DNA from 3 places in the Jeotgalibaca sp. MA1X17-3 genome. Region 3 is predicted to be linked to each of the others. Evidence: predicted binding sites of a transcription regulator. Region 3 holds the regulator's gene; each other region holds the start of a gene.
What was found. Region 3 encodes CtsR, which represses protease genes until heat stress. Its sites were predicted from a motif close to TTGGTCAAAAAAGGTCAAANA; they were not measured.
Positions count from the first base shown of each region.

Region 1: the regulator CtsR is predicted to act here: its motif matches at 7,047-7,067, upstream of clpB (ATP-dependent chaperone ClpB).
Region 2: the regulator CtsR is predicted to act here: its motif matches at 7,239-7,259, upstream of clpP (ATP-dependent Clp endopeptidase proteolytic subunit ClpP).

Region 1 covers NZ_CP090983.1:1,572,827-1,583,086, reverse strand. Annotated here, with positions in the region: gene ftsY (signal recognition particle-docking protein FtsY) at 1-558, shown strand, start outside; gene LZ578_RS07850 (putative DNA-binding protein) at 683-1,021, shown strand; gene ffh (signal recognition particle protein) at 1,041-2,456, shown strand; gene rpsP (30S ribosomal protein S16) at 2,549-2,821, shown strand; gene LZ578_RS07835 (KH domain-containing protein) at 2,872-3,117, shown strand; gene rimM (ribosome maturation factor RimM) at 3,273-3,791, shown strand; gene trmD (tRNA (guanosine(37)-N1)-methyltransferase TrmD) at 3,788-4,522, shown strand; gene rplS (50S ribosomal protein L19) at 4,695-5,042, shown strand; gene LZ578_RS07815 (hypothetical protein) at 5,351-5,641, shown strand; gene LZ578_RS07810 (prolyl oligopeptidase family serine peptidase) at 5,789-6,544, shown strand; gene LZ578_RS07805 (metal-sulfur cluster assembly factor) at 6,583-6,924, shown strand; gene clpB (ATP-dependent chaperone ClpB) at 7,128-9,734, shown strand; gene LZ578_RS07795 (NfeD family protein) at 9,880-10,260, shown strand, end outside.
Region 2 covers NZ_CP090983.1:1,107,515-1,117,774, reverse strand. Annotated here, with positions in the region: gene eno (phosphopyruvate hydratase) at 1-486, opposite strand, end outside; gene gpmI (2,3-bisphosphoglycerate-independent phosphoglycerate mutase) at 588-2,117, opposite strand; gene tpiA (triose-phosphate isomerase) at 2,114-2,872, opposite strand; partial or broken gene LZ578_RS05545 (phosphoglycerate kinase) at 2,900-4,088, opposite strand; gene gap (type I glyceraldehyde-3-phosphate dehydrogenase) at 4,166-5,158, opposite strand; partial or broken gene LZ578_RS05535 (sugar-binding transcriptional regulator) at 5,195-6,231, opposite strand; gene clpP (ATP-dependent Clp endopeptidase proteolytic subunit ClpP) at 6,590-7,183, opposite strand; tRNA gene LZ578_RS05525 (tRNA-Arg) at 7,359-7,430, opposite strand; gene LZ578_RS05520 (DNA-directed RNA polymerase subunit beta) at 7,543-7,722, opposite strand; gene murA (UDP-N-acetylglucosamine 1-carboxyvinyltransferase) at 7,762-9,075, opposite strand; gene LZ578_RS05510 (DUF1146 family protein) at 9,209-9,445, opposite strand; gene LZ578_RS05505 (F0F1 ATP synthase subunit epsilon) at 9,709-10,131, opposite strand; gene atpD (F0F1 ATP synthase subunit beta) at 10,133-10,260, opposite strand, start outside.
Region 3 covers NZ_CP090983.1:314,792-325,051, forward strand. Annotated here, with positions in the region: gene pfkB (1-phosphofructokinase) at 1-825, opposite strand, end outside; gene LZ578_RS01595 (DeoR/GlpR family DNA-binding transcription regulator) at 822-1,583, opposite strand; gene LZ578_RS01600 (CtsR family transcriptional regulator) at 1,871-2,332, shown strand; partial or broken gene LZ578_RS01605 (ATP-dependent Clp protease ATP-binding subunit) at 2,383-4,860, shown strand; gene LZ578_RS01610 (hypothetical protein) at 5,064-5,402, shown strand; gene LZ578_RS01615 (helix-turn-helix domain-containing protein) at 5,478-6,374, opposite strand; gene tadA (tRNA adenosine(34) deaminase TadA) at 6,529-7,035, shown strand; RNA gene ffs (signal recognition particle sRNA small type) at 7,083-7,171, shown strand; gene LZ578_RS01630 (general stress protein) at 7,295-7,966, opposite strand; gene dnaX (DNA polymerase III subunit gamma/tau) at 8,206-10,026, shown strand; gene LZ578_RS01640 (hypothetical protein) at 9,984-10,133, shown strand; gene LZ578_RS01645 (YbaB/EbfC family nucleoid-associated protein) at 10,161-10,260, shown strand, end outside.

The DNA of each region.
Region 1 (10,260 bases), 1.1 Mb from region 3:
TTAAAACAAAGAGGGAAAAAAGTGTTACTAGCCGCAGGAGACACATTCCGTGCAGGAGCCATTGAACAATTAGCTTCATGGGCTAATCATGTTGGAGTTGATATTGTTACCAGTCCTGCAAAGTCCGACCCAGCTAGTGTTGTATTTGATGCATTGAAGAAGGGGCAAAAAGAAAATTATGATTACCTTCTAATCGATACTGCCGGTCGATTACAAAATAAAGTCAATTTGATGAAAGAATTAGAAAAAATTAATCGGATTATTGAAAGGGAAGTCCCTGGAGGAACGTCCGAAACTCTTTTAGTATTGGATGCTACTACAGGTCAAAATGCACTCATTCAAGCTAAACAATTTAAAGAAACTACAAATGTGACAGGTCTTGTTCTTACGAAGTTGGATGGTACTGCAAAAGGTGGAGTGATATTAGCTATTCGTCAAGAAATGGATATCCCTGTTAAGTTTGTAGGTTTGGGTGAAGCAATGGATGATTTACAAGTCTTCGATCCAGAGCAATACATTTATGGTCTTGTGAGAGATTTAGTTGAGAAGAAAGCTTAAATTTTTCGGCTAAACTCTTTGTTGTTGAGAGAAGAAAAACGATTGACTAATTTTGAGATAATCGGTACTCTTAATGATGGTGTAAAGTCTTTACCTTGACATACAGCTAGGAGGCGAAATCATCATGGAGCTAGAGAAAACAAATGATATGAATACACTGTTTGAGTTTTATAATATCTTGCTCACCAAGAAGCAGAGAGGCTACCTTTCTCTTTATTATGGGGATGATTACTCTTTGGGAGAAATTGCTGATGAGTTTGGAGTAAGTAGACAAGCAATTTATGATAATATTAAAAGAACTGAAAAAATTTTACTTGATTATGAAGAAAAATTACAGATGGCAAAAAACTTTAGATTACGACAAGATATACTGGATCAAATAAAAGAGTACGTTTCAGAAGAGTATCCCGATGACCAAAAGTTATTAGAAATGATACTCAAAGTAGAGAAATATGATGAATAGAAAAAAGGATGTGAAGAATATGGCATTTGAAGGTTTATCAGAACGTCTACAAGGAGCCATGACAAAAATCGGTAAAAAAGGAAGAATTACCGAGGCTGATTTAAAAGAAATGATGCGAGAAGTCCGCTTAGCACTACTAGAGGCTGACGTAAACTTTCGTGTTGTAAAAGATTTTGTAAAAAAAGTAAATGAACGTGCTCTTGGCTCTGATGTATTAGAGTCACTTTCTCCTGCACAACAGGTTATAAAAATTGTTAATGAAGAATTAACGGAATTAATGGGAGGGCAACAAGAACCGTTCCATTTTGCGACTAAACCACCTACTGTAGTCATGATGGTTGGTTTACAGGGGGCCGGTAAAACGACGACTGCTGGGAAATTAGCTAATTATTTAAAGAAAAAAGATCATAAACGTCCTCTACTGGTAGCAGCAGACGTTTACCGTCCAGCAGCCATTGAACAGCTTCAAACGATAGGAGAGCAATTAAATTTCCCTGTATATGCGAAGGGTGTAGATGCAGATCCTGTTGAAATTGCTAGAGAAGCGATAGAAGAAGCTAAAATGAATGGTAGAGATTTGGTTATCATTGATACTGCCGGCCGCCTACATGTGGATGAAGTATTAATGACTGAATTAAAGGATATAAAAGCAGCTGTACAACCTGATGAAATCCTGTTTACTGTAGATGCGATGACTGGGCAAGATGCTGTGAATGTGGCAAAAGCGTTCAATGAACAGCTAGGAATTACCGGAGTTGTACTTACAAAACTAGATGGAGATACTCGTGGTGGATCAGCTCTCTCTATTCGTTCAGTCACAGGAACCCCTATCAAATTTACTGGACAAGGTGAAAAGTTAGACGATATAGAACCTTTCTATCCAGAACGAATGGCTTCCCGTATTTTAGGAATGGGAGACATGATGACTCTGATTGAGCGTGCTCAAGAAGATTTTGATGAAGCAAAAGCTGCAGAGATGGCAGATAAAATTCGTGAAAATACATTTAATTTTAATGACTTCATCGCTCAGTTGGATCAAGTTTCTAATATGGGACCGATAGAGGATTTACTTAAAATGATTCCAGGTATGAGTAATGTACCAGGTATTGACCAAGTGAAAATGGATCCAAAAGATATGGCTCATATGAAGGCAATTGTTCTTTCTATGACTCCAGAAGAAAGAGAAAATCCAGAACTCCTATCTCAAAGTCGCAGAAAGCGTATAGCTAAAGGTTCTGCTCAAACTTTAGCAGAAGTAAATCGTATGATTAAGCAATTTAATGAATCCCGTAAAATGATGAACAAAATGTCCAAAGGAAACTTCTCCGGTATGGAAGGCATGATGGGGAATGGTCCTAAAGGGAAAATGAATCAGCTAGCTATGAAGAAAATGGCAAGAAAAATGGGTAAGAAGAAGAAAAAGAAAAAGAAATAGAGCTGTAAAGAAAAAACACTTTACAACTGATTAGTAAACTGGTAAGATATCTCTTGTGAGATTGAGAAAAAAATATGGAGGTGTAATAAAATATGGCAGTAAAAATTCGTTTAAAACGTATGGGTTCAAAAAGAAATCCTTTTTACAGAATTGTAGTAGCTGACTCCCGTGCTCCTCGTGACGGACGTTTCATTGAAAAAGTAGGAACGTATAACCCAGTTGTGAAACCAGCTGAAGTAAAATTAGATGAAGAGTTAATAATGAAATGGTTAGCAAACGGTGCACAACCGTCTGATACAGTTAGAAACCTACTTTCACAAGAAGGTATTATGCAAAAATACCACGAATCAAAATCAGCAAAATAATTGTTGAATTGGCGTCAGCAGCATTGAATTCAACCAAAAGGATGGTTTATATGCCTGATATTTCAGAATTGATTCTAGCGATCGTAAAACCCCTTGTCACACATGAGGACAAAGTATCATTAGATATTCGTGAAACAGATGACTTCTTTGAATATCATCTGTTCATTGATCCAGAAGATGTAGGGCGTGTCATCGGAAAACAAGGAAGAGTTGCTCGGGCAATCCGAACAATCGTATACAGTGTAAAGACAAAGAAATCAAAACGAGTTCGTCTTGTTATTCAAGATGGCGAGTGAAAATTTCAGTTGAACTGTAAAACAATCGTATATAAAAAAGCGGACATTCATACTTTATGTTGAAATGGTCCCTTTTTTTTGGATTAATTTCTTGAGAATAAATACTGGCGTATCAGGCTGAAGATTCATAAAAAATAAAAAGAGAAGGTGAAAAATTGGAAAAATATTTTGATGTAGGGAAAATTGTTAATACACAAGGCTTAAAAGGTGAAGTACGTGTCATTTCTTTTACAGATTTTGCTGAGAAGCGGTATGAGAAAGGAAATTCTCTAATGCTTTTCCAAGATCAAAAAAGCCCAATTGAATTAACAATAAAAAGCCATCGTAAACATAAAAATTTTGATTTACTAATGTTTGAAGGATTTCATAATATTAATCAAGTAGAACCATTTAAAGGTGGAACGTTAAGAGTTTCTGCTGATGAACAACATGAACTAGAAGAAATGGAATACTACTATCATGAAATTATTGGCTTATCAGTGATTTCTGATCAAGATGAAGAATTGGGGAAAATTAAAGAAATACTACCTTTAGGATCTAATGACGTTTGGGTTGTTACTAAAAAAGGGCAGAAAGATTTATTGATTCCCTATATTAAAGATGTAGTAAAAGAAGTTGATTTAGAAAGTGGTATGGTTCGTGTCACTTTATTGGAAGGAATGCGAGACGAATGAGAATGGACATTTTAACTCTATTTCCCACTATGTTTGAAGGACCAATGTCAGAGTCCATTATTGGAAAAGCAGTTGAAAAAGGAATTGTTTCCATCCATCCTCAAAATTTCCGAGAATTTTCTGATAATAAACATAAAACAGTTGATGATTATCCTTTTGGCGGTGGAGCAGGTATGTTATTGAGGGCACAGCCAATTGTGGATGCATTAGAGAATATTAAAACGAATAAGCCAGATACTAAAAAAAGAATTATATTAATGGATCCAGCCGGAGAAACATTTAGTCAAAAAATGGCAGAAGAATTAGCAGAAGAAGAGCATTTAATCTTCATTTGTGGTCATTATGAAGGTTTTGACGAGAGGATTAAATCACATATTACAGATGAAGTGTCAATAGGTGATTACATTCTTACAGGTGGTGAGCTAGGAGCAATGGTAATGATTGATAGTGTTGTTCGTTTACTACCAGATACATTAGGTAATGAATTATCTAATCAAACGGATTCTTTTTCAACAGGTCTCTTAGAACATCCTCAATATACTCGCCCTCGCGATTTTAGAGGAGAAGAAGTTCCAGAAGTGTTATTCAGTGGGAATCATGCTAAAATTGCTGAATGGCAAGAAAAAGAATCCCTTCGAAAAACGTGGAACCGACGACCAGACCTATTGGAAGATAGAGAGTTAACGACAAATGAAAAAAAATGGTTGGATGAATTTAAAACAAATTCATAAGAATCCCTTACTTGAAAAAACTTTCTAAAAAAACATCTTGTCAACGGAAAAGACTTTACACATATTTAGTTATATGGTAAGATTTTACGAGTGAGTGGAAAACCACTCTAAGAAACGGTATTCCGCTGTATAGAAAGCTATGTATGAATATTTGTTGGAAGGAGAAGAAAAAATGGCTAATCTGATTGAAGAAATTACTCAAGAACAATTACGTACTGACATCCCGGCATTTCGTCCTGGAGATACAGTTCGTGTACACGCACGTATTGTAGAAGGTGAAAGAGAACGGATCCAGATTTTCGAAGGCGTAGTAATCAAACGTCGCGGAACAGGAATCAGCCAAAGCTATACAGTTCGTAAAATTTCAAACGGTATAGGTGTTGAGCGTACATTCCCATTGCACACTCCACGTGTTGCAGAAATTGAAGTTACACGTTTCGGTAAAGTTCGTCGTGCTAAATTGTACTACTTACGTGCATTGCATGGTAAAGCAGCTCGTATTCCAGAGCGTCGTCGTTAAAATTTCAAACAAAATATTTAAAAATGAGTTAGGACAACAATGTCTTAGCTCATTTTTCTTTTCCAACAAACCAACGGTAACTCATTAGGAAAAGTGATATTTATATCAAAAAGGATCAATCTATATGATATACTAGAAGAACTAAAGAGTGGAAGGGGAATATCAATGAGTGTTTTAGAAGCAATTGATCAATTATTTGCAGAAAAAAATTACCGTTAAAAAAACAAGAAATCCCAAATAATCAATATGTGTATCAAGGAACTTTTAATATTCGTCCAGACAAACAAATTCCTTTCGGAGTTGTTATAGTGGATGGAGAAGGTTTGGTAGATTATCAAATTAGTTTCAAGCGTTTAGCTTACCTTACAAACTATAATGATAAAGCAAAAGTATTGGAATTAATTAATGAGTTAAACCAAACCATTGCCTTTTATTTTACTGTATTCTTAGCAGGAGATGGCGAAATCATCATGAAAATGATGGCAAAAACATCAGAAGATGTTCGTCCGGTTTACGACACACTTATTGTTGGCTCTAATGTAGCGAAACATGTGATGGCTGAACTAGAAAAAATAATTCCACCAACAGAAACAGAATAAAATGGGGCTCTATAAAGGAAATCTTTATAGGGCTTTTCCTTATTCATAAAGAGGGATAAAAACTATTTATGAATCCATACAATTTCTTGTGTGGTACACTATTTGTAGATGAAATGGAATAGAGAAATGATATAAAGAGGGATAAAAATGATTACTGTCGAAAGAAAAGTAATACAAAATATTCCGGTTTTAGAAATAGTAGATCGGAATCGAGAAGAAGAATCATTGCCACTGACCCTTTTTCTGCATGGGATTACAAATCAAAAAGAAAAGGGGCTAGAACCAGGCTATGAAATGGCACTTCAAGGAATGAGAGTTGTCATTCCAGATGCTTTTCTTCATGGAGAAAGAAAAGATGAATCCTATAATGGTAGTAAAGAAATGGCTTTTTGGAATATTGTTTGGCATTCTTTGGAAGAAATCCCTTACTTAGTGGATGAATATGTTTCAAAAGGGAAAGCTTCATCTAATCGTGTTAGTGTAACAGGTCTGTCTATGGGAGCCATTACAACCTGCATGGCATTAGCAAAATATCCTTGGATCCATTCAGGGGGGTGCCTCATGGGAACACCAGATCCGATTGGCTTTACAGAATGGATTTTATCTTCTCACTGGGCAGAGGGAATGGAACCAATAGGAAAAGAAGAAGTATCAGAGTTGATGATTCCTTTTCATTCAATGAGTTTACAAGCAGAACCAGAAAAAATTGCAAAGAGACCTTTCTACATCTGGCATGGAACAGACGACCAAAGTGTACCTTTTGAACAGATTAATTCATTTGTAGCAGGAATTGAAAATCATGATTATGCAGAGAATGTTAAATTTGAGTATAATGAAGGACATGGACATAAAGTTCCTTATGAAATTTTTGGAAATATGGCACACTTTTTAGGGAGTCATTAATTTATATGCTTTAAAAAATTGGCATGAGGTGATTGAGAATGGAAAATGAGAATAAAGAATATACAGAACAAGAATTAGAAGCGATTAAGGAAAATGTTTTAACAGCCCTAGAACAAGTAATTGATCCAGAACTAGGAATTGATATTGTTAATCTAGGTTTAGTATATGAAGTGATTTTAGATAAAAGTGGATTTTGTAAAGTGAATTTAACCTTAACGACGATGGGATGCCCGCTAGCTGATGTCATTACAGATGATATTCACCGAGCGTTAAAGACTGTTTCGGAAGTAAAAGAGATAGAAGTGAAATTAGTGTGGTATCCTGCTTGGAGCACCGACCGTATGTCACGATATGCTCGAATAGCATTAGGAATCCGGTAATATTCATTCCAGATAAAAATATTATGATAGAATAAAAAATAGAGAATACCTGTAAACGACATGAAAATCATGGTCTATACAGGTATTTTTTTATAAAAATATCTACCAAATAAAGGCGATTTCTTTTGACCAAATTTGACCAAAAGCGTATAATAGGAAGTGTAGAGAATAAAAAAACATGGACAATAAAGGAGGAACCCTTTATGAAATTTGAGAAAATGACAACCGCGATGCAAGAGACTGTTGCCGAAGCTCAAAATGTAGCAAGAATACGAAAACATCAATTTATTGAAATTCCTCATGTCTGGAAAGTGATGGTACAGCCAAATACTTTTGCACACAACTTCTATCAAAATATGAGTGTTTCCATAGAGTCTTTTGAAGGGAAAATCGATCAAGAATTAGATAAAATATCAGAAGTCAGAGGAAGCGGAATCCAATACGGAGAAACATTCGGACAAAGTCTCTATCAATTATTTGTTGATTGTGAAAAAATTATGGATCAATTTCAAGATGAGTATTTATCTACTGAAATACTCATATTAAGTTTATTTTCTTCACCACGACATCCTCTAGCAAAATTTCTAGTTGATCATGGATTGAGTAAAAAATTAGTAGAAAATAAGATTGTAGAAATGAGAGGAGGAGACAGCGTGACGTCACCCGATCAAGAAGATAAATATGAAGCATTAAGTAAATACGGTGTAGATCTTGTAGAACAAATGAAAAGTGGAAAACAAGATCCTATTATTGGACGGGATGAAGAAATTCGAGATGTTATTCGAATTTTATCTAGAAAAACAAAGAATAATCCGATCTTAATTGGAGATCCAGGTGTAGGTAAGACAGCAATTGTCGAAGGTCTTGCTCAACGAATCCTACGAAAAGATGTTCCAGAAAACTTAAAAGGGAAAACCATTTATTCTTTAGATATGGGCTCATTGATTGCAGGAGCTAAATATCGAGGGGACTTTGAAGACCGACTCAAAAATGTACTAAAAGAAGTCAAAAAGAGTGAGGGACGAATCATTCTTTTCATTGATGAGATTCATACAATTGTTGGGGCCGGGAAAACAGAAGGAAGTATGGATGCAGGAAACTTACTGAAACCAATGCTTGCTCGTGGAGAATTACATTGTATTGGAGCAACCACATTAGAGGAGTATCGTCAAAATTTTGAAAAGGACAAAGCGTTAGAACGAAGATTTCAAAAGGTAGTCGTTGATGAACCAACTGTTGCGGATACAATTAGTATTTTACGAGGATTGAAAGAACGATTTGAAATCCACCATAGCGTTAATATTCATGATAATGCTCTAGTCGCTGCGGCCAATTTATCTAATCGGTACATCACAGATCGATTTTTACCAGATAAAGCAATTGATTTAGTGGATGAAGCATGTGCTAGTATTAAAGTTGAAATGAATTCGATGCCAACAGAGTTAGATCAGGTTATGCGAAAGTTGATGCAACTAGAAATTGAAGAAGCGGCATTAAAAAAAGAAACAGATGAAACAAGTAAGAAAAGACTTTCTCAACTGCAAGAAGAACTTTCTGAATTACGAGAACAAACAAATGAATTAAAAATGAAATGGGAAGTTGAGAAAGAAGAAGCAGAAACTATTCGCTCTAAGCGAGAATCCTTAGACAAGGCAAGAAGAGAATTAGAAGAAGCTGAGGGAGACTATGATTTAGAACGAGCTGCTGTCTTAAGGCATGGAACGATACCAAAAATTGAAAAAGAATTAGCTGTAATGGAAAAAGATAATGAGGAACGCAAAGAGCGTGACGGACATCTCGTGCAAGAATCTGTTACTGAAAATGAAATTGCTGTAGTAGTAGGCCGATTGACCGGAATTCCTGTAACGAGGTTAGTAGAAAGTGAAAGAGAAAAATTATTGACACTTGCGGATACCTTGCATAAAAGAGTGATTGGACAAGATGAAGCAGTAGATAGTGTCACAAATGCTGTACTTCGTTCCCGTGCGGGTTTGCAATCTACAAATCGACCTATTGGAAGCTTCTTGTTTTTAGGACCAACAGGAGTTGGGAAAACAGAACTTGCAAAAGCATTAGCTGAAAATTTGTTTGATTCGGAAGAACATATGGTTCGAATTGATATGAGTGAATACATGGAGAAATTTTCTGTTTCTCGTTTAGTAGGAGCTCCACCGGGGTATGTTGGTTTTGAAGAAGGTGGTCAACTTACTGAAGCTGTAAGAAGAAGTCCTTACACGATTGTTCTATTAGATGAAATAGAAAAAGCTCATCCGGATGTGTTTAATATTCTGCTACAAGTGATGGATGATGGAAGATTGACTGATTCCAAAGGTAGAACAGTAGATTTCAAAAATACAGTTATTATTATGACTAGTAATTTGGGATCTCAATACTTACTAGATGGTATGGATGAACAAGGGGAAGTTTCAAGTGAAGCAAACCAACAAGTGATGGACTTGTTGAAGATGACTTTCAAACCTGAATTTTTAAATCGGATCGATGATACTGTTTTATTTACACCTTTAAGTAGAAAAGATATTCATCAGATTATCCGTAAAATTTTAAAAGACTTACAAGGACGATTGAATGAACGACAAATTCATTTTACTGCAACAGAAACTCTCATCGATTGGATTGCAGTACAAGCGTATGATCCACAATATGGAGCAAGGCCCTTAAGAAGGTTTATAACGAATGAAATAGAAAATAAACTGGCCCGTGAAATTATTGCTGGAACGATTTATGAAAAACAAATAGTAGAAGCAGATATGGATAATCAAAAAGTGGTATTCCATCAAACAGATGAGTAAAGAATGAAGGTTTTGTTAAGAGTGGCACAAAAAGGATGTACTCTTCTTGTGCTGCTTTTATTATTAACTATTTTGCGTTAAAATAGAGTGAGAAGGTAGTACTCTATAAAAGAGTAAACCACTTTCACTCAGGAGGTGAAAAGAAATGATGCTGTTTTTAGTATTTGGTTTTATTTGTTTAGTCATGATGTTATTTACAAAAACCTATTATCTATATGGAGGGTTGAGTGTTCTCAGTTTTCTCGTATATTTTATCATTATGGGAAATGGAACATGGATTACTCTTCTATTATTTTTAGTGGGAATTTTGTTAATGATTTTAGAAGTTTTTGTACCCGGGTTTGGACTGATAGGAATTACCGGAGCCGCCATGCTGGGATTTGGTTATTTCTTAAATTATTCAAATTTATGGGAAAGTATTTTCGATTTATCCGTTGCGATTGTTGTAGCGGTTGTAACAGCTTATATCCTTCTGAAAAAAGGTTATAAATTTTTACCTGGAAAAGTTAATCTTGTATTGAGTTCT
Region 2 (10,260 bases), 790 kb from region 3:
GAAGTCTACGCTGTTATCAGCATGAGATCCGCCATTAATGATGTTCATCATTGGTGTAGGCAATACTTTAGTATTGAATCCACCTAAGTATTGATACAATGGAGTATCCAAGTAATCTGCTGCTGCATGTGCTGCTGCAATGGAAACTGCCAAGATTGCGTTTGCACCTAGTTTTCCTTTGTTAGGAGTACCGTCTAGTTCGATCATTGTGTGGTCGATTGCTAGTTGATCTCTTACGTCAAAACCGATGATTGCTTCAGCAATTACATCATTTACGTTCTCAACAGCTTTCAAAACACCTTTTCCTAGGTAACGGTCGTTATCTCCATCACGTAATTCAACTGCTTCGTGCTCACCAGTAGATGCTCCAGATGGAACGATTCCACGGCCAAATGCTCCGCTTTCTGTGTAAACTTCAACCTCAACTGTTGGATTTCCGCGTGAATCAAGTACTTCTCTAGCCAAAATATCTGTAATGTATGGCATTCTTTTTCTCCCCTTCTCAAATCAATACTTTTTTGATACATGTTAATTTTAGACAATATCTCTTACGATTGCAATGTTTCTTTTAAATCATTCCTTGATGATTACTTGATGATTAAAGATTCACCAGTCATTTCTTCTGGTTTCTCTACACCCATTAAATCTAACATCGTTGGTGCTACATCTGCTAATTTACCATCCGTACGTAAAGTTACTCCTTTTTTAGTAACAATAACCGGTACAGGAACAGTTGTATGTGCAGTATGAGGTAATCCTTCTGGTGTCATCATTGTATCTGCATTTCCATGATCGGCAAAAATGATTGCATATCCGTCATGCGCTAAAATGTTATCTACAACTCTACCTAAGTTTTCATCAGTTGCTTCGATAGCCTTAATAGTTGGTTCCAGCATGCCGGAATGTCCGACCATATCAGGGTTAGCAAAGTTCAATAGAATGGCATCATACTTATCTGCATCAATTGCTTCCATCAATGCATCCCCTACTTCATAGGCACTCATTTCTGGTTGCAAATCATACGTAGCTACTTTTGGTGAAGGAATCAAGATACGATCTTCGCCATCAAATGCTTCGTGTTTTCCACCATTCATAAAGAATGTAACATGTGGATATTTTTCGGTTTCCGCAATATGTAACTGTGTTTTTCCTTGTTGGCTTAATACTTCAGCAACTACATTTTTCAAAGGAATAGGAGCAAATGCAACATCAGCAATTACACTTTCTTGATAAAGAGTAAAGGTTGCAAATTTAACATTCGCTGCACGATTTCCTCTATCAAAGAATTCCCACTCTTCATTTGTGAATGCATTAGAAAGTTGGATGGCTCGGTCTGGACGGAAGTTAAAGAAGATAATACTGTCATTATCTTCAATAGTTGCCACTGGCTTGCCATCTTTAACAATTACACTTGGAAGTACAAATTCGTCTGTGATATCATTTTCATAGCTTTTCTCTACTACTTCTTGTGCAGTATCGAATTTTTCGCCTTCTCCGTGAGCAATCGCATTATAAGCTACTTCTACACGTTCCCAACGCTTGTCTCGATCCATTGCATAGTATCTACCAGATACTGTTGCAATCTCACCTAAGCCGGCTTCTTGCATCGCTGCTTCCACAGTAGAAATATAGCCAGGTGCAGCATGAGGATCTACATCTCTTCCGTCTAAGAAAGCATGTAGATACAGCTTTTTAATTCCTTTTTGTTTGGCAGCCTTGATAAGCGCGACCAAGTGATTGATATGACTATGAACTCCGCCATCAGATAGCAATCCAAAAAGATGTAAACTAGAGTCATTTTCATTAACATGACTAAAAGCATTATTTAAAGCTGGGTTCGTTAAGAACTCTCCATCTTTAATTACTTTATCAATTCTAGTTAAACTTTGATAAACTACACGTCCTGCACCAATATTTGTATGACCTACTTCAGAATTACCCATTTGACCTTCTGGTAAACCAACAGCTAAACCAGATGCTTGCATGGTTGCGTGTGGAAATTCATTCACATAGCGATCAAAGTTAGGTTTATTTGCTTGTGCTACCGCATTTCCCATAACTTCTTTACGGCAACCAAATCCATCAAGGATAATGATTGCTACTGGTTTTTTATTCATTTATTTACTGCCTCCAATAATGCTAAGAAAGAATCAGGTTCGATACTTGCTCCTCCTACTAATGCACCGTCAATATGCTCTTGAGCCATATATTCAGCAATATTCGCAGGTTTCACACTACCACCGTACTGAATGCGTACTGCATCAGCAACACCTTGTCCATATAAATCTTTCAATGTATCACGGATTACGCCACACGTTTGGTTTGCTTCTTCAGCAGAAGAAGATTTACCAGTTCCGATAGCCCAGATTGGTTCATAAGCAATTACAGCGTTCATTACTTGACCTTCTGTCATATCTTTCAACGCATTTGTAACTTGTCCTTTAACCCATTCATTTGTTTCGCCAGCTTCTCTTTGTTCAAGAGTTTCGCCACAGCAAATGATTGGAAGCATTCCATTACGGAAAATTGCATGAGCTTTTTTATTTACATCTTCATCAGTTTCGTGGAAGTACTCACGTCTCTCGGAATGTCCGATAATTACGTAGTCTAGTTCCATTTCTCCAAGCGCTTTAGGACTAACTTCTCCTGTAAAAGCACCCTCATCTTCAAAATAACAATTTTGAGCTGCAATTTTCAAATCAGAATCTTTTGTATCAGCAGCCATTTTTTCTAAATACAATGCTGATGCTCCAATAACTGACTCTACTTTGTCCTCACTAGGTACTTCATTTTTGACAGCTTCGATAAATGCATGAGCTTCTTCAGCTGTTTTATTCATCTTCCAGTTGCCTGCTATAATTGGTTTACGCATAATTTTACCCCTTTCAAAACTACTAATTTATTTCTTAGAAATAGATGAAACTCCTGGAAGTTCTTTTCCTTCTAGATATTCTAGAGAAGCTCCACCACCTGTTGAAATATGTGTGAAATCATCTGCAAATCCTAACTGCATTGCAGCTGCTGCAGAATCTCCCCACCAATAATGGTTGTCGCATCTGATAATTTTGCAATTGCTTCACATACGGCAATCGTTCCTTTAGCAAAGTTATCAAATTCAAACACACCCATCGGTCCGTTCCATACAACCGTTTTTGCGCCTTCTAACTCTTTTGCAAAAGTTTTTCTGACTCTGGTCCAATATCCAATGCCAGCAAATCAGCTGGAATATCATCAACAGAAAATACTCCTGCTTCAGCATCGTTACTGAATGAGCTTGCTAGACGAGAGTCAACTGGTAAAATCAACTTGTCGCCAGCACGTTCTAATAACTCTTTTGCTAAATCAAGTTTATCTTCTTCTAGCAAGGATTTACCAATTTCTTTTCCTTGAGCTTTCAAGAAAGTATAGGCCATTCCTCCACCAATGATAACTTTATCAGCTTTTTTCAATAGATTTTCAATTACACCAATCTTATCGCTTACTTTTGCCCCACCTAAAATTGCAACAAAAGGACGCTCTGGCTTATCTACTGCTCCACCAATAAACTTGATTTCTTTATCCATTAGGAATCCAGCTGCAGATTCTAGGTTAGATGCAATTCCAATATTGGATGCATGTGATCTATGTGCAGTTCCAAACGCATCATTAACGAATAAATCGCCAAGACTTGCCCAGTATTTCCCTAATTCAGGATCATTTTTACTTTCTTTTTTACCATCAATATCTTCAAAACGTGTATTTTCAAACATCAATACTTCGCCATCTTTTAGATCAGCAATTGCATTTTCTAGCTTTTCTCCACGAGTTTCAGGTACAAAGGTAACTTTTTTATCTAATAATTCAGATAGACGATCAGCTACTGGTTTTAAACTCAATGCTGCTTTGTCTTCTTCCGTTTTTACTTTACCTAAGTGCGAAAATAAAACTACTTTTGCATCATTTTCAAGTAAATGTTTAATAGTTGGTAAAGCCTGTACAATACGGTTATCATTTGTGATTGCTCCGTCTTTCATTGGAACATTAAAATCTGCACGTACGAGTACTTTCTTTCCTGTAACATTTAAATCTGTAACTACTTTCGTTGTCATATGAGAACCTCCACTCAAATTTATAAAAAAAACGGGAAGCGCGACGCTTCCCGCCTATTTTACGAGTACATTCTAAATTATTTTGATGCCATGTAAGACAATGTGCTTACCATGTTTGCAACAAAACCATATTCGTTGTCATACCATGCAACAGTTTTAACCAATTGGCCATTTTCACCGTCGATGATTTTTGTTTGTGTTGCATCAAAGATTGATCCAGCTGGAACACCAATAACATCAGAAGAAACAATTTCATCTGTTTCATAAAGGAATGCTTCAGAAGATGCTGCTTTCATTGCTGCATTGACTTCTTCAACAGTAGTCTTCTTAGAAAGTACTGAATAAAGTTCAACCATTGAACCAGTGATTACTGGAATACGTACAGCAGTTCCATCAATTTTACCGTTCAATTCTGGAATTACTTTACCTACTGCTTTAGCAGCACCAGTTGATGCTGGAATAGCATTTGCTGCACCTGCACGGTTTTTACGTCCGCCTGGAGCATCTTGCATTGCTTGTGTTGCAGTATATGCATGGATAGTAGACATCAATGCACTATCAATTCCAAATGTGTTGTTCAATGTGTTAGCAAGTGGTGCTAAACAGTTTGTAGTACATGATGCTGCTGAAACAATTTTATCTTCAGCTGTAATTTCTTCGTGGTTTACACCGTAAACGATTGTTTTCAAGTCGCCTGAAGCTGGTGCAGAAATAAGAACACGTTTTGCTCCTGCATCAAGGTGTGCTTGAGATTTTTCTTCACTTACGTAGAATCCTGTACATTCTAGAACGATATCAATATCTAGATCGCCCCAAGGTAATTTGCTTGCATCTTTTTCTTCATAAGATTTGATTGTTTTGCCATCTACAACTAGGTCGTCGCCTTCAACTGATACTGAATATGGGAAACGTCCTTGAGCTGTATCATATTTTAATAGATAAGCTAGGTCCTCATTGCTTGTTAAGTCGTTAATTGCTACAACTTCCATACCTGTATTTGATTCTAGAATACGACGTAGTGCTAAACGTCCAATACGTCCGAAACCATTAATCGCTACTTTTACTGTCATGTTAAAAAAATCCTCCTTTAGGATAATTAATTTATTTTAAAGGGTTACCCCTTTTAAAATCGAGTTAGCTGCACCTTCATCTGTTACGAGCCAAGTATATTCAGGTGCGATATTAGAGTAAGCTTCAATTGCGCAAGCTTTAGAAGTCCCGCCTGCTATGGCTATCGCATAGGGGATCTTCTCTATGTCTTCTATTTGAAGACCAAATCTGGAAAGGCGAAAAATAATTTCTCCTTTTTTGTTAAAGTAACAGCCAAATGCTTCACCGACTGCATCTTGTTCAACCAGACGTTTTTTTCTTCATCCGTCATCCTTCGACGTTCCATCATAATTTTAGCATTTCCAATACTATATAACAAACAATTCGCTTTTTGAATCATGTCCATTGTATATCGGATAGATGGTTCATCTTTTAACGACTGATAAGCTTGTTCACTCAAGTTATCTGGTGCAAATAAAGCTATATTTTTACCACCAGTTGCTTGAGCCATCAGATCAGTTACCGTGTTCGCTTGGATTGACATCAATTCACCCAGACCACCTCTTGCAGGAACAAAGGTAAAGTGACGATGCTTCGATAATTCCGTAGTTAAGTGGTGAGCCATAGCAGCCATCGTACTTCCGCCTGCTACCGCAACAATGAATTCTCCATCCGGTAAAAGTTCATCAAACATAGCAGCAGCACTTGCTCCTAAGTTTTCTAAAACTTTTTCATCTTTATCCGAATCTCCAGGAACAATGCGGCAAAACTGCACTTTAAGCTTTTTTGCTAATGCTTCTTCTTTAACATTCATTTTCATTATTTTTTCCATAATGTTTTGAAGTTCAGAAAAAACACGTTTTCCTTTTGTTGTTAATCCCATTCCTACTTTCGAGCTAGTAACTAACCCTTGCTCTCGCAAAAAATCAGTTTCCGTCCTTAGTGTACGTTCTGATTGATGCAAAAACTCAGATAATCCACGTCTTCCAATCGGTGCTTCCGAATGGATGACTTCTAGAATTCGGTAACGATGGGACAACACTAATAGAAAGTCAGGAATGATTTTTTGTAAGACAGAAATAGAGTCCTTCATCAAATCCCCCCTTTTCTATCCGTTGGCCGTACGACGACCAACAATGTGAAGATTTATCAAATATCTATGCAGTGATCGTTCAGAAGTAAAAACACAATTTTTTGTCCATCTCACTCTCACCTCTGTATTCTACCAACATCTAGAGGGAATTACAACTGTTTTAGCTTATTTATAGTGTTTTTTTATAATTCATTTCATTTTATTAATACTATGATGAATATTTTGCTTGGCCCTTTTTTGTCCCTATCCTTGAAAAAGGGAAGTTTAACGTACTACCTAGCAACCGCGCACTTTCCTTATAAATAAATAGAAAAAAGCAAGCAAAGAGAGTGTTCACTCTCTTTGCTTGCTTTCAATTTTAATGTAAAGCTTTAGAACTGGACATTACTTCATCAATAATTCCGTATTCTTTTGCTTGTTCTGCTGTCATATAGTTATCACGATCCGTATCACGTTCGATTACTTCAATCGGTTGACCTGTTCTTTCAGAAAGAATCGCATTAAGACGTGCACGTGTTTGTAAAATATGACGTGCTGCAATTTCGATTTCTGTAGCTTGCCCTTGAGCACCACCTAATGGTTGGTGAATCATAATTTCTGCATTTGGTAAAGCAAATCTCTTACCTTTTGTTCCTGCAGTCAATAAGAAACTTCCCATAGATGCTGCCATTCCCATTGCTATCGTTTGAACATCTGCTTTTATAAAATTCATTGTATCAAAAATAGCTAGTCCAGCAGATACAGACCCACCTGGTGAGTTAATGTAAATATAAATGTCCTTTTCAGGATCTTGTGCATCCAAGAACAATAGCTGTGCGATAACTGAATTGGATACATTGTCATCAATTCCACCACTTAACATGATAATGCGATCTTTTAGTAGACGAGAATAAATGTCGTAAGCACGTTCGCCACGTGATGATTGTTCAATTACTGTAGGTATTAAATTCATTTGATTTCCTCCTATGTAGCTTGCTTTCTTAATCTATAAATCTGATTTTACACCTTTGGTCAATAAAGGTCAATTTAAATGATTGCTTTTAAAAAGATATTATTTCAAAAGGTTTAAAAGCTACCTCCAAACGTTCTTTGTAGACGTTAAGAAGTAGCTAGTTCATCTCTATCTACGTCTCCTGAGGGAATCGAACCCCCATCTCAAGAACCGGAATCTTACGTGATATCCATTACACTAAGGAGACAACAATGTATAAATTATAACAGAGGCAGAAAACTTACACAATGTTTTTATCACGAAAAAGAAAATCAGAACCATTCGTCTCCACTGGGTGTAACGACCGGTCCTGATTATAGTCAACGTATAAAGTCTAAGATATGTTCCCATGTTTCTCGTTGAAAAACTTGCATTGTTTCTCCATTACCTAATCCCCCATACCCAATCATCAATCCGATTGCGAATAACACGAGAGCTAATAGCAAGAAAAGAGCAATCCAAAGTATGGTAGTGATAATGGGTTTAAAATCAAACTTCATAGTTAACTTCCTTTACAATTTATTTCTAACAATCATTTATTATTTCGCAAATAATTTCTCTAACTCTGTTGAAGAGATCATTTGATTTTCATCTTCATTTACTCGTTCAATATTTGCACCAAGATTTTGTAGTTTGCGGTCAAATTGATAGTATCCACGATCTAAATGAGCCAAATTAGTTACGCGTGTATATCCTTTAGAAACTAATCCAGCAATAATAAGTGCTGCTGCTGCTCTTAGGTCCGTTGCTTCTACTTCTGCTCCTTGCAAATCTGAATTACCATACAGAAGAACCGTTTGGCCTTCAATTTTAAAATTAATATTCATTCTACGTAGTTCTTCCAAATGCATAAAGCGATTTTCAAAAACTGTTTCAGTCATCGTACTAGATCCTGAAGAAAGTAATTGAGCAACCGTCATCTGCGCTTGCATATCCGTTGGAAATCCTGGATGTGGCATTGTTTTTACATCAGTAGGTTGTAACTGTTTTGGACCAATCACTCGAACGCCATTATCTGACTCTTCAATGATCACACCCATTTCTTTCAACTTTGAAATCAATGGTTTGTTGTGATCTGCGATAGCATCTTCTATAAAAATGTCACCATTCGTTACAGCAGCTGCAATCATAAAAGTTCCCGTTTCGATTCTATCTGGGATAATAGAGTGTTCTGTAGCATGTAGCTCTTGAACTCCTTCAATTCGAATCGTTTCAGTTCCCGCTCCATAGATTTTTGCTCCCATTCGATTTAAGAAGGTTGCTAAGTCTACGATTTCAGGTTCACGCGCTACGTTTTCTAAAAGAGTAACTCCTTCAGCAAGAACCGCTCCCATCATGATACTTTGGGTTGCTCCTACACTAGGGAAGTCTAAATAAATTTTAGCTCCTTTAAGTTTTTCTGCATGAGCAACAACAAAACCATTTTCGATTTTAATTTTTGCTCCCATTGCTTCAAAACCTTTTAAATGCAAATCGATGGGACGTGTGCCAATTGCACAGCCTCCAGGAAGTGCAATCTTTGCTCTACCTAATCGAGCTAAAAGTGGACCCATCACGACAATAGATGCTCTCATCTTACTAACGTATTCAAAAGGTGCTTCCCAGTTTACTTCTCCGGTAGCATCCGTAATAATCGTATTGTTTTCTTCGTCAAAGTCAACTTCAATTCCAATATTTTTTAGTACATTATTCATTGTAAATACATCTGATAAATTAGGAACATTCGTTAAAACTGACTTACCTTCTTTTGCCAAAATAGTTGCAGCAATGATAGGTAAAACAGCATTTTTAGCTCCCTCAGCTTTAACTGTCCCTTGAAGGCGATTCCCACCTTGAACAATCATTTTATCCATAAAAAAATACCCTCCGAATTTAATCTCGCATATTTTTGATGCGAGATATATTTATCTGTTTCATTAAAATTCTTTAGCAATAAATGAGAATGGTTACCAGCAGCTTCTCAATCAAGGTAAACCTTGGAATATATTATTTCGTTATTAAAAAGCTAACACTTTGTGAAATTTCAATAAAGTTTAGAAAAAAAGAACTAACAGTGTATCCAAGTGCAATTGCTAGGAAAAAATAAAGTAATCGCGCTTCTCTAACATGGCCTTTTCTAATCCACTTTTCTATCATTAATGCTTTTAAAGCCCAAAATGCTAGAAAAATGAAGACCATATGGGATAAAAGTGTTAATAGACTAAAAGATAAAATATAGTCCAATTGTTCACACCTCCCCTTAGTTCCAAACTATACTAACACAAAACATATTAAAAAAAAATGATTTAGTTTCAAATAGCTTTTTTTAAAAACGTTAAGTCATTTTCCGCTATAGTGTTGATTAAAAAGGTCATAGAAAGCACAATTAAGACCTTAGTTCTATTATAATTAATTTTACTTCTTTTTGATAGACCTTTACTATAATTTAAAAGTATAAAAAAAGGAAAGAGAAAGACTTTCGTCTTATCCTCTTTCCTTTTTCTCTATCAGATAGATTTATCTGAAACACCAATTCGGTTAATGGCTTTGGCCAATGCTAATTTTGCTCTTTGGAAGTCTTGTTTATTCTTTTGCTGTTCTGCTTCTGACAAGAATTTCTGAGCAGCTTCTTTAGCTCTTTCAGCACGATTAATATCAATATCTCTAGCCCGTTCAGCTGTATTCGCAATGATATTTACAATATTATCTCGTACTTCCAAAATACCGCCACTTACAGCTAAATGGTTACATTTTTTCTCTTCTGTATCTCTAGTAACGGTTAAATTGTCAATAGCAAGCGGAACAATAATCGGTGTGTGGTTTGGCAAGATTGTGATGCCTCCATCAGTCGTTATCGCGTGTACTTGTTTGGCACGATGTTGATACACCATTCCGCCTGGAGTAACTACATTAACTTGTAAAAAGACCATTTTACTCCGCTCCTTCATACCCTAAGCTTTTCGCTTTTTCCAGAACTTCGTTAATACTACCGACGTTTCGGAATGCTTCTTCTGGCACATCGTCATATTTCCCTTCAATAATTCCTTTAAATCCACTAA
Region 3 (10,260 bases):
GCAAGCTAAACCAATTCGGAAAGCTTCTAAGGGATCTCCAGATGCCATATAGGTTCCTGTGAAACCAGCAATCATAGAGTCTCCTGAACCTACTGAGTTTTTAACGGTCTGATGGGGTGCTTGACCATGATAAACAGAGTGACCATCAAAAAAGAGTGCACCTTTATCTGCCATAGAAACAAGGGCAAATTTCGCTCCTTCTTCTAGAAGCTTTTTCCCATAGGGGATGATGTCATCGAAAGAATCAGCTGTAAACCCATAAATTTCAGCTAATTCATGATGATTAGGTTTTACTACCAGGGGCTTATGTTGAAGAGCATCCACAAGTTCTTCTCCTGTTGTATCGATAACAAAAGAAACATTTTTTTGGTTTAAAATTTGAATCAATTGTTGATAGTAGTCTTGGGAAAGACTTTGTGGTTTGCTACCTGATAAAATAACGACATCATCAGAGGTAAGGGGAGACAATTTTTCTAAGAATTGCTCTTGTTCTTGTAAAGTAATTTTAGGCCCTTGACCATTCATTTCTGTTTCCTCATCGGATTTCACTTTAACATTAATGCGGGTATCTTCTTGTACAGAAGTAAAATCATTTTGAATCCCCTCATCATCCAGATAATCCTTTATAAATTGACCTGTAAAACCACCAAGATAGCCTAATGCAACGGAATCAATATTCAGTCGACTGAGAATTCGTGATACATTAATTCCTTTTCCACCAGGTAGTTTGAAGTCTTCTTGAATCCGATTAACCATTCCTAACTGTAAAGTTTCTAAACGAACAATATAGTCAATAGATGGATTCAACGTTACTGTATATATCATATACTCTCCTCCCAAAAATTTGTTTTTTTCTCAAAAAGGGCCCGAAGTTTTGGGTCTGCATGGTGTGTAATGATTTCACACTCATCCAAATCAGCAACTTTTGCAAAGCTGACCTCCTTAAATTTAGAGGTATCTGCTAGTACATAAGCTTGTGCTGCATGAGAAATAGCTGTTCTCTTTATATTTGCTTCTTCAATATCGGGAGTTGTATACCCATAAAGAAAATCGACACCATTCATACCCAAGAAACTTTTACTAAAACGATATTGCCTTAGTTGCTGAAGACACTCACTTCCAATTGTTGCTTTGGTCTGCATTTTAATTTTTCCACCTAACAAAATGGTAGAAACTTTTAAATCGGCCAACAGGTTAGCATGAGGAATTCCATTGGTTACTACCGTAACATTCTTCCCTTTTAAAAAAGGAATCAATTCGTAAGTAGTTGTACCTGCATCTAGAAAAATAACATCTCCATCTACTATTAGTGAAGCTGCTAATTGAGCAATTTTCTTTTTGTCTTCTATAAATAAAGAAGATTTTATTTCCATTTCTAATTCGTTTTGTAAGTTTTGAGGCTTACTTTCTCGTTTTGCTCCACCATGAACCCGTACACACAATCCTTGATTCTCTAACGTACTGAGATCTCTACGAATCGTTGACTCGGAACTCCCTGTTTTATCAATAATTTCTTGAGTTTTCACGATTTCTTGTTGTTCCAGTAAGTTCAGGATGACTTGATACCTTTCATCTGTAAGCACATTCATCACCTCTTGATACAACTATATCATGATACAAAAGATCAAACAAGCAAAATCATTCAAAACCATTCAAAATCTATCAAAAAGCATAAATATTTTCTAAATCAAATATCTGTATTTCTCTTTCTTCTACAGGTATAATAAATTACCAAAGACCATGAATAAAAAGGATTATTTATAGTGAAAGATACCGGTTTTCCTAGCTTTCTAATTGACACAAGGAGCATAATAACATACTATTTAGATGTAATAGTCAAAATTAGTCAGTTGAAGGGAGGCGGATTTTCTTGCAAAATCAAAATATGTCTGACATTATCGAAGAATATATAAAAAAGATTTTGAAAACAGAAGAACAAATAGAAATACGCCGAAATGAGATGGCTGTTCGCTTCAATTGTGTACCCTCTCAAATCAATTATGTCATCAACACTCGCTTTACTGAAGAACATGGTTATATAGTAGAAAGTAAACGTGGTGGCGGTGGATATATACGAATTATGAAGGTGAAATTTCTAAATGGAGCTCACCTTCTGGATGAAATGGCACGAATCATCGGAGAAACAATCACAGAAAAAGATGCTTACGCTGTTATTCAAAACCTTTTTAACAACAAAATCTTAACGAAGCGGGAAGGAAACTTACTTCTTTCCGTAATGGATAAAACCTTTCTACAATGCTTTGAAGAGGATGAAGATCATTTACGTGCACACTTATTAGTAAAAATGCTGAAGAGTTTACGTTTTGAATAAGAAAGAGTTTATAAAAAAACTGGAATTATATTGAAAAGGAGGCGTTAAAGATGGATGAACTATTCACAGATAAAGCCAGTCAAGCATTACTGCTTGCCACGGGAGCAGCACATCATTTTAAACACCAGTCTATCGGTACAGAGCATATTTTATTAGGCTTAATACGTGAACCAGAAGGGATTGCCGGAAAACTTTTACGGGACAGTGAAGTGACGGAAGATGCCATTCAAAAAGAAATTGAGCAACTTACTGGGTTTGGTACTGCTAAGAAAGTAGAAAACCAATTTGCACCTATGCCATTTTCGCCTCGTGCTAAAAAAGTCGTTATGTATGCAACAAATGAATCCCAACGTTTGGGAGTCCCTTTAGTTGGTACGGAACATATTCTCTTAGGTTTGCTAAAAGAAGAAATTCTGGCAGTGAAAATATTAAAGAACTTACAAGTAGATCCAAATACACTTCGGAAGTCTTTATATGAAAAACTAGGTTTGAAACAACCTCTAAGAGGCGATGCACGGGGAAGTAAGAAAAATGCTAAGAACGATACAGAAGGGACACCAACGTTAGATTCCTTAGCTCGTGACCTGACTGATTTAGCACGTAGAGGAAAATTAGACCCAATCGTGGGAAGAGATCCGGAAGTTCGTCGGATTCTGCAAGTCATTTCTCGTAGAACGAAAAACAACCCCGTTTTAGTTGGTGAACCAGGTGTTGGTAAAACAGCAATTGTAGAAGGACTTGCTCAAAAAATTGTCTCAGGGGAAGTTCCTGAAACACTAAGTAATAAACGATTAATGATGCTAGACATGGGTTCATTAGTTGCTGGTACAAAATACAGAGGTGAATTTGAGGAAAGAATGAAAAAAATCATCGATGAAGTATATCGAGATGGAAATGTTATTCTCTTCATTGATGAGCTGCATACTTTAATTGGAGCTGGTGGGGCAGAAGGCGCAATTGATGCTTCTAATATCTTGAAACCAGCATTAGCACGTGGAGAGTTACAAACTATTGGTGCAACGACTCTGGATGAATATCAAAAATACATTGAAAAAGATGCTGCTTTAGAAAGACGTTTTGCACCTATTCATATTGAAGAACCTAATCCAGAAGAGACCATTGATATTTTGAAAGGGTTAAGAAGTCGTTATGAAGAACATCATAATGTAGAAATTACAGATGAAGCTATTAAAGCAGCCGTTAAATTCTCGGTTCGTTACATTACTTCTAGACGTCTACCTGATAAGGCAATTGACTTAATTGATGAATCAGCCGCAAAAGTAAGATTAGATGTCACACATGGTGAAACACCTGTAGGAAAATTAGAAGAAGAGCTTGTTAAACTGAGTAAAGATAAAGAAGAAGCTATTTTAAATCAAGATTTTGATATGGCTGCTCGCATCCGCAAAAAAGAAATGTCTCGAAAACTAAAATTAAAGAAAATAACTACAGAAACATTATCAGAAGAAACGACCTATTCATTACGTGTGGATGAAAGAGATGTTGCTCAGGTTGTAGCTTTATGGACAGGAATTCCTGTCGACCAAATGGAACAAAAAGAAAGTGAACGTTTGATGAAACTTGAAAAAGTACTACATGAACGTGTAATCGGTCAAGAAGAAGCTGTTAATGCAGTATCTCGTGCGATTAGAAGAGCTCGCTCGGGATTAAAAGATCCGGAACGTCCAATTGGAAGCTTCTTATTCTTGGGTCCAACGGGTGTTGGGAAAACAGAGTTAGCGAAGACACTTGCTGAAGCGATGTTTGGTTCAGAAGATGCGTTAATCCGAATCGATATGTCTGAATTTATGGAGAAATTCACAACGAGTCGTTTAGTAGGATCTCCACCTGGGTATGTTGGTTATGATGAAGGTGGTCAATTAACAGAAAAAATTAGGCAAAAACCTTATTCTGTTGTTTTGTTAGATGAAATTGAAAAAGCTCATCCAGATGTATTTAATATCTTACTTCAGGTACTGGATGACGGACACTTAACAGATTCAAAAGGAAGAAAAGTTGATTTCCGAAACACGATTCTCATCATGACTTCCAATTTAGGTGCAACAGCCTTACGTGATGAAAAATCAGTTGGCTTTAATGTCAAAGATCCTAAAAAGGATTATACAGCTATGGAAAAACGAATCCGTGAAGAACTGAAAAATACGTTCCGACCAGAATTCTTAAACCGAATTGACGAATCAATTGTTTTCCATTCTTTAGAAAAAGAAGAATTGCATGAAATTGTCAAACTAATGACCAATAATATCAAGAAGCGTTTGGAAGAACTAGATGTTCATATCAAAATAACTCCAGCGGCGATTGATGTAGTTGCAAAAGCAGGATTTGATCCTGAGTATGGTGCGCGTCCAATTCGTCGAGCCATTCAAAAAGAAATTGAAGACAAACTGAGTGAAGAAATGCTTAGTGGATCCATTAAATTTGGAGATTCAGTAACGATTGGTGCTAGAAACGGGGAAATCCGTATTCGTTCAAAAAAAGGAACACTAAAATTAACTGAAAATGAAGAAAAAAAGAAATGGTTACACATGACTCTTAAAGAAAACAAAAAGCAGCCAATCATGGCTGTTTTTTGTTTTCGGAAAAGAATAGAAACGCTTTCTTATTAATAGTAAAAAGATACGAACTTTTTTTATAAGCATTCATATCATTCGGTAAACCCTTTTTTATATGCTAAAATGAGTGTATAGAACAAATCAAGGAGGAAGAAATAATGAAGAAAAACTCAAAAAAAGCATTGATTGTTGGTTTAACTGCTACGGCTGCCATAGCTGCAGTAGCTGCTGTGATGGCATATGAAGAAGATACGATTGATAAAATTGAAGGATACTTGAAACGTCAGCGAGTAAAACATTTTATTAAAAGTAAATTTAGCGGTAATAATAAAGTCATGCAAGCAGTAGAAACATTGACTGAAAAAGAAATTGATATGCTGCTAAATGTAATTGATAAAACAGGAGACTGGAAAGACTCAGCAGTAGATGCATTTTCAGATTTGAAAGATAAAGCTTCTGATTATAAAAGTACAGTAGAAGATAAATTTAGTAAATAAGAAACAATAAGAAAGAAGGAAGACATGGAGTTTTTACTCCAATGGTCTTCCTTCTTTTTTGACTTCATCCAATAATCAAATACTACTATGTTCGTCAGTCCGTGATATGGATGCTAAATATCCAAGTAACAAATCGTCCATATTTTTTAAGTTTAGCCCCACAATATCAAAAAAACGATCCAAACGATATTGAAAGGTATTTCGATGAACGTATAATTCTGCAGCTGCTTTAGAAATATTCCCTTGATTATTCCATATAGAAACAACTAGATCAGGACCTCCGTCAACCGTTTTAATCTTCTCTTTCAAATGATGTAGAATCGGACTATTCAGTGCGGTAGCCTGTGAATAATGTAGTAGGGCAATTTCTGGGAGTTGGCTAATCTTTGAACGCTTAGTAGAAGCATGATTATTACGAAATATTTTTTGTTCTTCAGCGAAAATAAGCGGAAGATTTTTATTAACGGACCAATTTTGACCTAAATAAACACTGGAACGAATAGAAAAATCATCATCTAACACGTTCAAAACTCCGTCAATTTCTTGTTGTAACTCTATATGAGTAGGGTTATTTAAAATAACGACCCCATAGTGATTATTTACAAAAAAGCCTTCTTTGATGAAAGAGAAGGTGCTTTTAAAAGCATCCAGCCAAAGTTTTTGATCAAAATTTTTCTCTTCTTCAGCAGACAGCTTCAGAATAAATTGTAGTAACTGAACTTCCTCATAATCAGATGGAATATTGGCACTACCTTCTAGTAAGAACTGTGCCCAAATATGATTTTGAGGTTTTTCATCCACCGTTTCATCCATAATAATTTGGTGTAGGAGAATTTTTTCTCGTTCACTAATCGTACCAGGGGGAAAGTGGATCCACTTGTTTTCAAATGGAATACTAAAGTATCCTTCTGGCATACACATCGTTTCATTTATTTGAATTTCAGGAAAAAGTTCTAGCAGCAAATCTTCCATTAAATCCCTTCCTTACTATTGTGTCATCACCTCTTATTCTACCATTTTATTTACTTATTTACTAAATTCCTTTCAGGAAAATACCCCACTAAAAAACATTGTGCTATAGTTAAAAATAAGGATAAAAAAAAGAGGGAATAAAGAGGGAATAAGGATGGAACGAGCGGAGCAAGAATTTTTTATGCGAGAAGCTTTAAAGGAAGCTGAAAAAGCAAAGTCAATGGGAGAAGTCCCCATTGGCGCTATAGTAGTACGAGATGGAGTTATTATTGGACGAGGACATAATGCTCGAGAAACTACCCAAGACGCAACGACACACGCTGAAATGCAGGCAATTCGTCAAGCGAATGAGAATTTAGAAAACTGGCGATTGGAAGATGCAGAAATATTTGTAACGTTAGAGCCTTGTCCGATGTGCACAGGGGCAATTATTCTTTCTCGTGTAAAGAAGGTTTATTATGGTGCATCGGATTTGAAGGCGGGTACGGCAGGTACGCTAATGAACCTGTTGGAAGATGAACGATTTAATCACCAAGCAGTGGTTGAAAAAGGGTTACTGGAAGAAGAATGCAGGGAAATGCTTCAATCTTTTTTTCGAGAACTTCGTAAAAAACGTAAAGAGGAAAACAGAAAACACCTTCGTCGAAATAATTGTGAATAAAGGGTGGAACTGTTTTTAGTTCTATGGTATACTAAGTATTGCCGAAAGGCCTTATGGCAATGGTGATCTTATGAATTGAGTCAGGTCCGGAAGGAAGCAGCTATAAATAGGTTTCGCCATGTGCTGTAAGTTATATAAAAATTACAATCAGTCTACTACCCGATAAGGATAGCAGACTGATTTTTTATTTTGAAATGAAAAAGCCTGAACATTTGTCCAGGCTTTGTAAAAAACGTTATCATACAATCAACCCCAATGCTTATAAAGTAGGGTGGTTGCGATTTGTTTCTTCATCATCTACTGAATCAGTAGGTACATACGTTGTTTCTTGCTCCAGAACCTCTTCATCGTTATCAATATCTGGATGGGAGTCCCGTTCAGTAACGGTTTCATTCATTACTTCAGAAGGGTCTGCATTCACTTCCCCTTCGTCCTCTACAATCAGGGTATCTTTATAATCATCGATAGCATCTAAATTGAATTTTGCATCTATATTTTTTGTATCTTCAACTAGGATAACAATTTTTCCATCCTCTAAATCATCTTTAAAGGTTGCTAAAAGCTCTGTTGGGTCCTCATCTTCTATTACGTGTTGTTCATTCAACATCTCTGTATCCGCCATGCGATTAGGAGTGGGTACATATCCTACGATAGGAGAATCAGGTGTTCCAGTTAAATGGCTATTGAAAAAGAAACCAGAGAATTGATCGCTTAATTCGTTCCAATAAGACTGGTTTTCTGTATCATTCAAATGATCTCCATCTTCTTTAGAAATATCTGCTGATGTTGATGATTTTAAAGCATCCAAATCTTGTTTATGATTTGCAACAACGGTAACATCCTTTGAAGAATATCCTTCGTTATGCAAGTGGTTCAAAGCTTCTTTTACTTCATCAATGGTAGTAAATGGACCTCTTACGAATTTTCCCATAATATTTCCCTCAACTTTCTGTATGATGTTTCAAGTACTTACAACTATTTTATCGGAAAAACGTTTACACTGCAAAGAATACGCTATATAAATAGCAAAACACTCCTAGGATGATTCATTTAAAAAAGTTAACCAAAGAAGTGGGGAGTGGGGTAGAAAGGAAGCTTGACAAGCCTTTCTATTTTGCTATATTTACCGTATAATGAAGGAATGAAGCTTAAAGGGAAAGAAGGGGAAGCATGAGCTATCAAGCACTTTATCGAGTATGGCGGCTACAGCGTTTTGAAGATATCGCGGGGCAAGAAGCCGTTACGCGAACTTTGAGAAATGCATTAATGCAGCAAAAAAATAGTCATGCCTATTTATTCACCGGACCTAGGGGTACAGGGAAAACTAGTGCAGCAAAAATATTTGCCAAAGCGATTAACTGTCCAAACCAAAAAGATGGAGAACCTTGTAATGAGTGTGAAATCTGTCATGCAATTACAGAAGGTCGACTGAATGATGTAATTGAAATTGATGCTGCCAGTAATAATGGTGTGGAAGAGATTCGCGATATCCGTGATAAAGCACGTTATGCTCCTACTCAAGCAGAATATAAAATCTATATCATTGATGAAGTTCATATGCTTTCTACGGGAGCATTCAATGCACTTTTGAAGACTTTGGAAGAACCTCCTGGGAATGTCATTTTTATATTAGCAACGACCGAACCACATAAAATTCCTTTGACGATCATTTCGCGAACACAGCGATTTGATTTCAAGCGTATTACCTATAAAGATATTTTAGGTCGAATGAGATATATTTTAGGAGAAGAAAAGATTTCTTTCGACGAAGAAGCCCTTCATATTATAGCGCGGGCTGCAAATGGTGGAATGCGAGATGCTTTGAGTCTACTAGATCAAATTATTTCTTATGATTCTGAAACCATTACTCTTGAAAATGCAGTAAAGGTTTCTGGTAGTTTAACGGAAGAAATGATGCTATCTTTTCTCCAGGCTCTATGGAACCAAAGTGCAAAAGAAGGATTGAATATTCTTCAATCAATTTTGTCAGAAGGAAAAGAAGCAGGGCGATTTGTAGAAGAAATGATTCTATTCTCTCGAGATATTCTTATATATAAACAAACAGATGGTCGCTCGGATAAAGATACCGAACAAGCAACGGATTCTTTTCAAGAGTACGCTGCAGAAGTAGAGCCGTCGTTCCTTTATCGAATGATGGAAGAGCTGAATCATACTCAAAAAGAAATGCGGTTTTCTACTCAGCCAGAAGTGTATCTAGAAGTTTTAGCTGTAAAAATGGCTCAACCAGCAAAGGCACCAAAAAATGAACCAAAACAAAGTGAGTCTTCTAAAGGTGAAATCCAACAGCTAGAACAAGAAGTGGCCTCTCTTAAAAAAGAACTTTCAACTGTTTTAAAAGATTTAAAGAGTGGTCGTATTCAAGTGACGAATGCAAACGAATCTGGCGCATCAGAAAAGAAAGCAACCCGACGAAGTTCTGCAAATAAAAGTGAAACTCGAAATAGTTTTAAACCAAATATCAGTCGAGCTCAGCAAATTATGAGAGAAGCTTCAAAAAAAGAGTTAAAAACTTTACAAGATGACTGGAAAGATATCTTGGATTGTTTGAGTGTGACTCAAAGAGCGATTCTACGGCAAGCTCAACCAGTGGCAGCCAGTGAGTCAGCTTGTATCTTGTCTTTTGACTATGAAATCCTTTGTCAAAAAGCAACAGATGATGTTGAACTTCAAGAGGCGTTGGATGAAGCAATAAGAAGAATTACTCAACGTCCTGGAGAAGTCGTTTGTATGACTGGAGAGCAGTGGAGTTCATTGCGAAGAAGTTATGTTCAATCGATAAAAAATGGAAAGAACACACAAAAACCTGCTGATTCAACTACGGATAGTCAACAAGGTCCGACAACAAAAGATGTATCACAACCTTCTTCCAGTCAAACTATTTCAACTGAAAATGATGAAAAAAAGCAAGACAACTACCTGATTCTGGTTTGGATGATCAAGATGCACCGCCTTTTGGAGGATATGATTTAGAAATTGAACCAGATCCGCTTGATCAAGAAGAACAAAAAGAACAAGAAGTGGTTGATCAAGCAATTAGTTTGTTTGGCCAAGAAAATGTCACCGTTATGAATGATTAAATACAAAATAAAAAGGAGCGTTTAAATATGAAAGGTAATATGGGAAATATGCAAGGTATGATGAAACAAATGCAAAAAATGCAAAAACAGGTAGAGGAAACACAAGAGGTTATTAATACAACAGAAT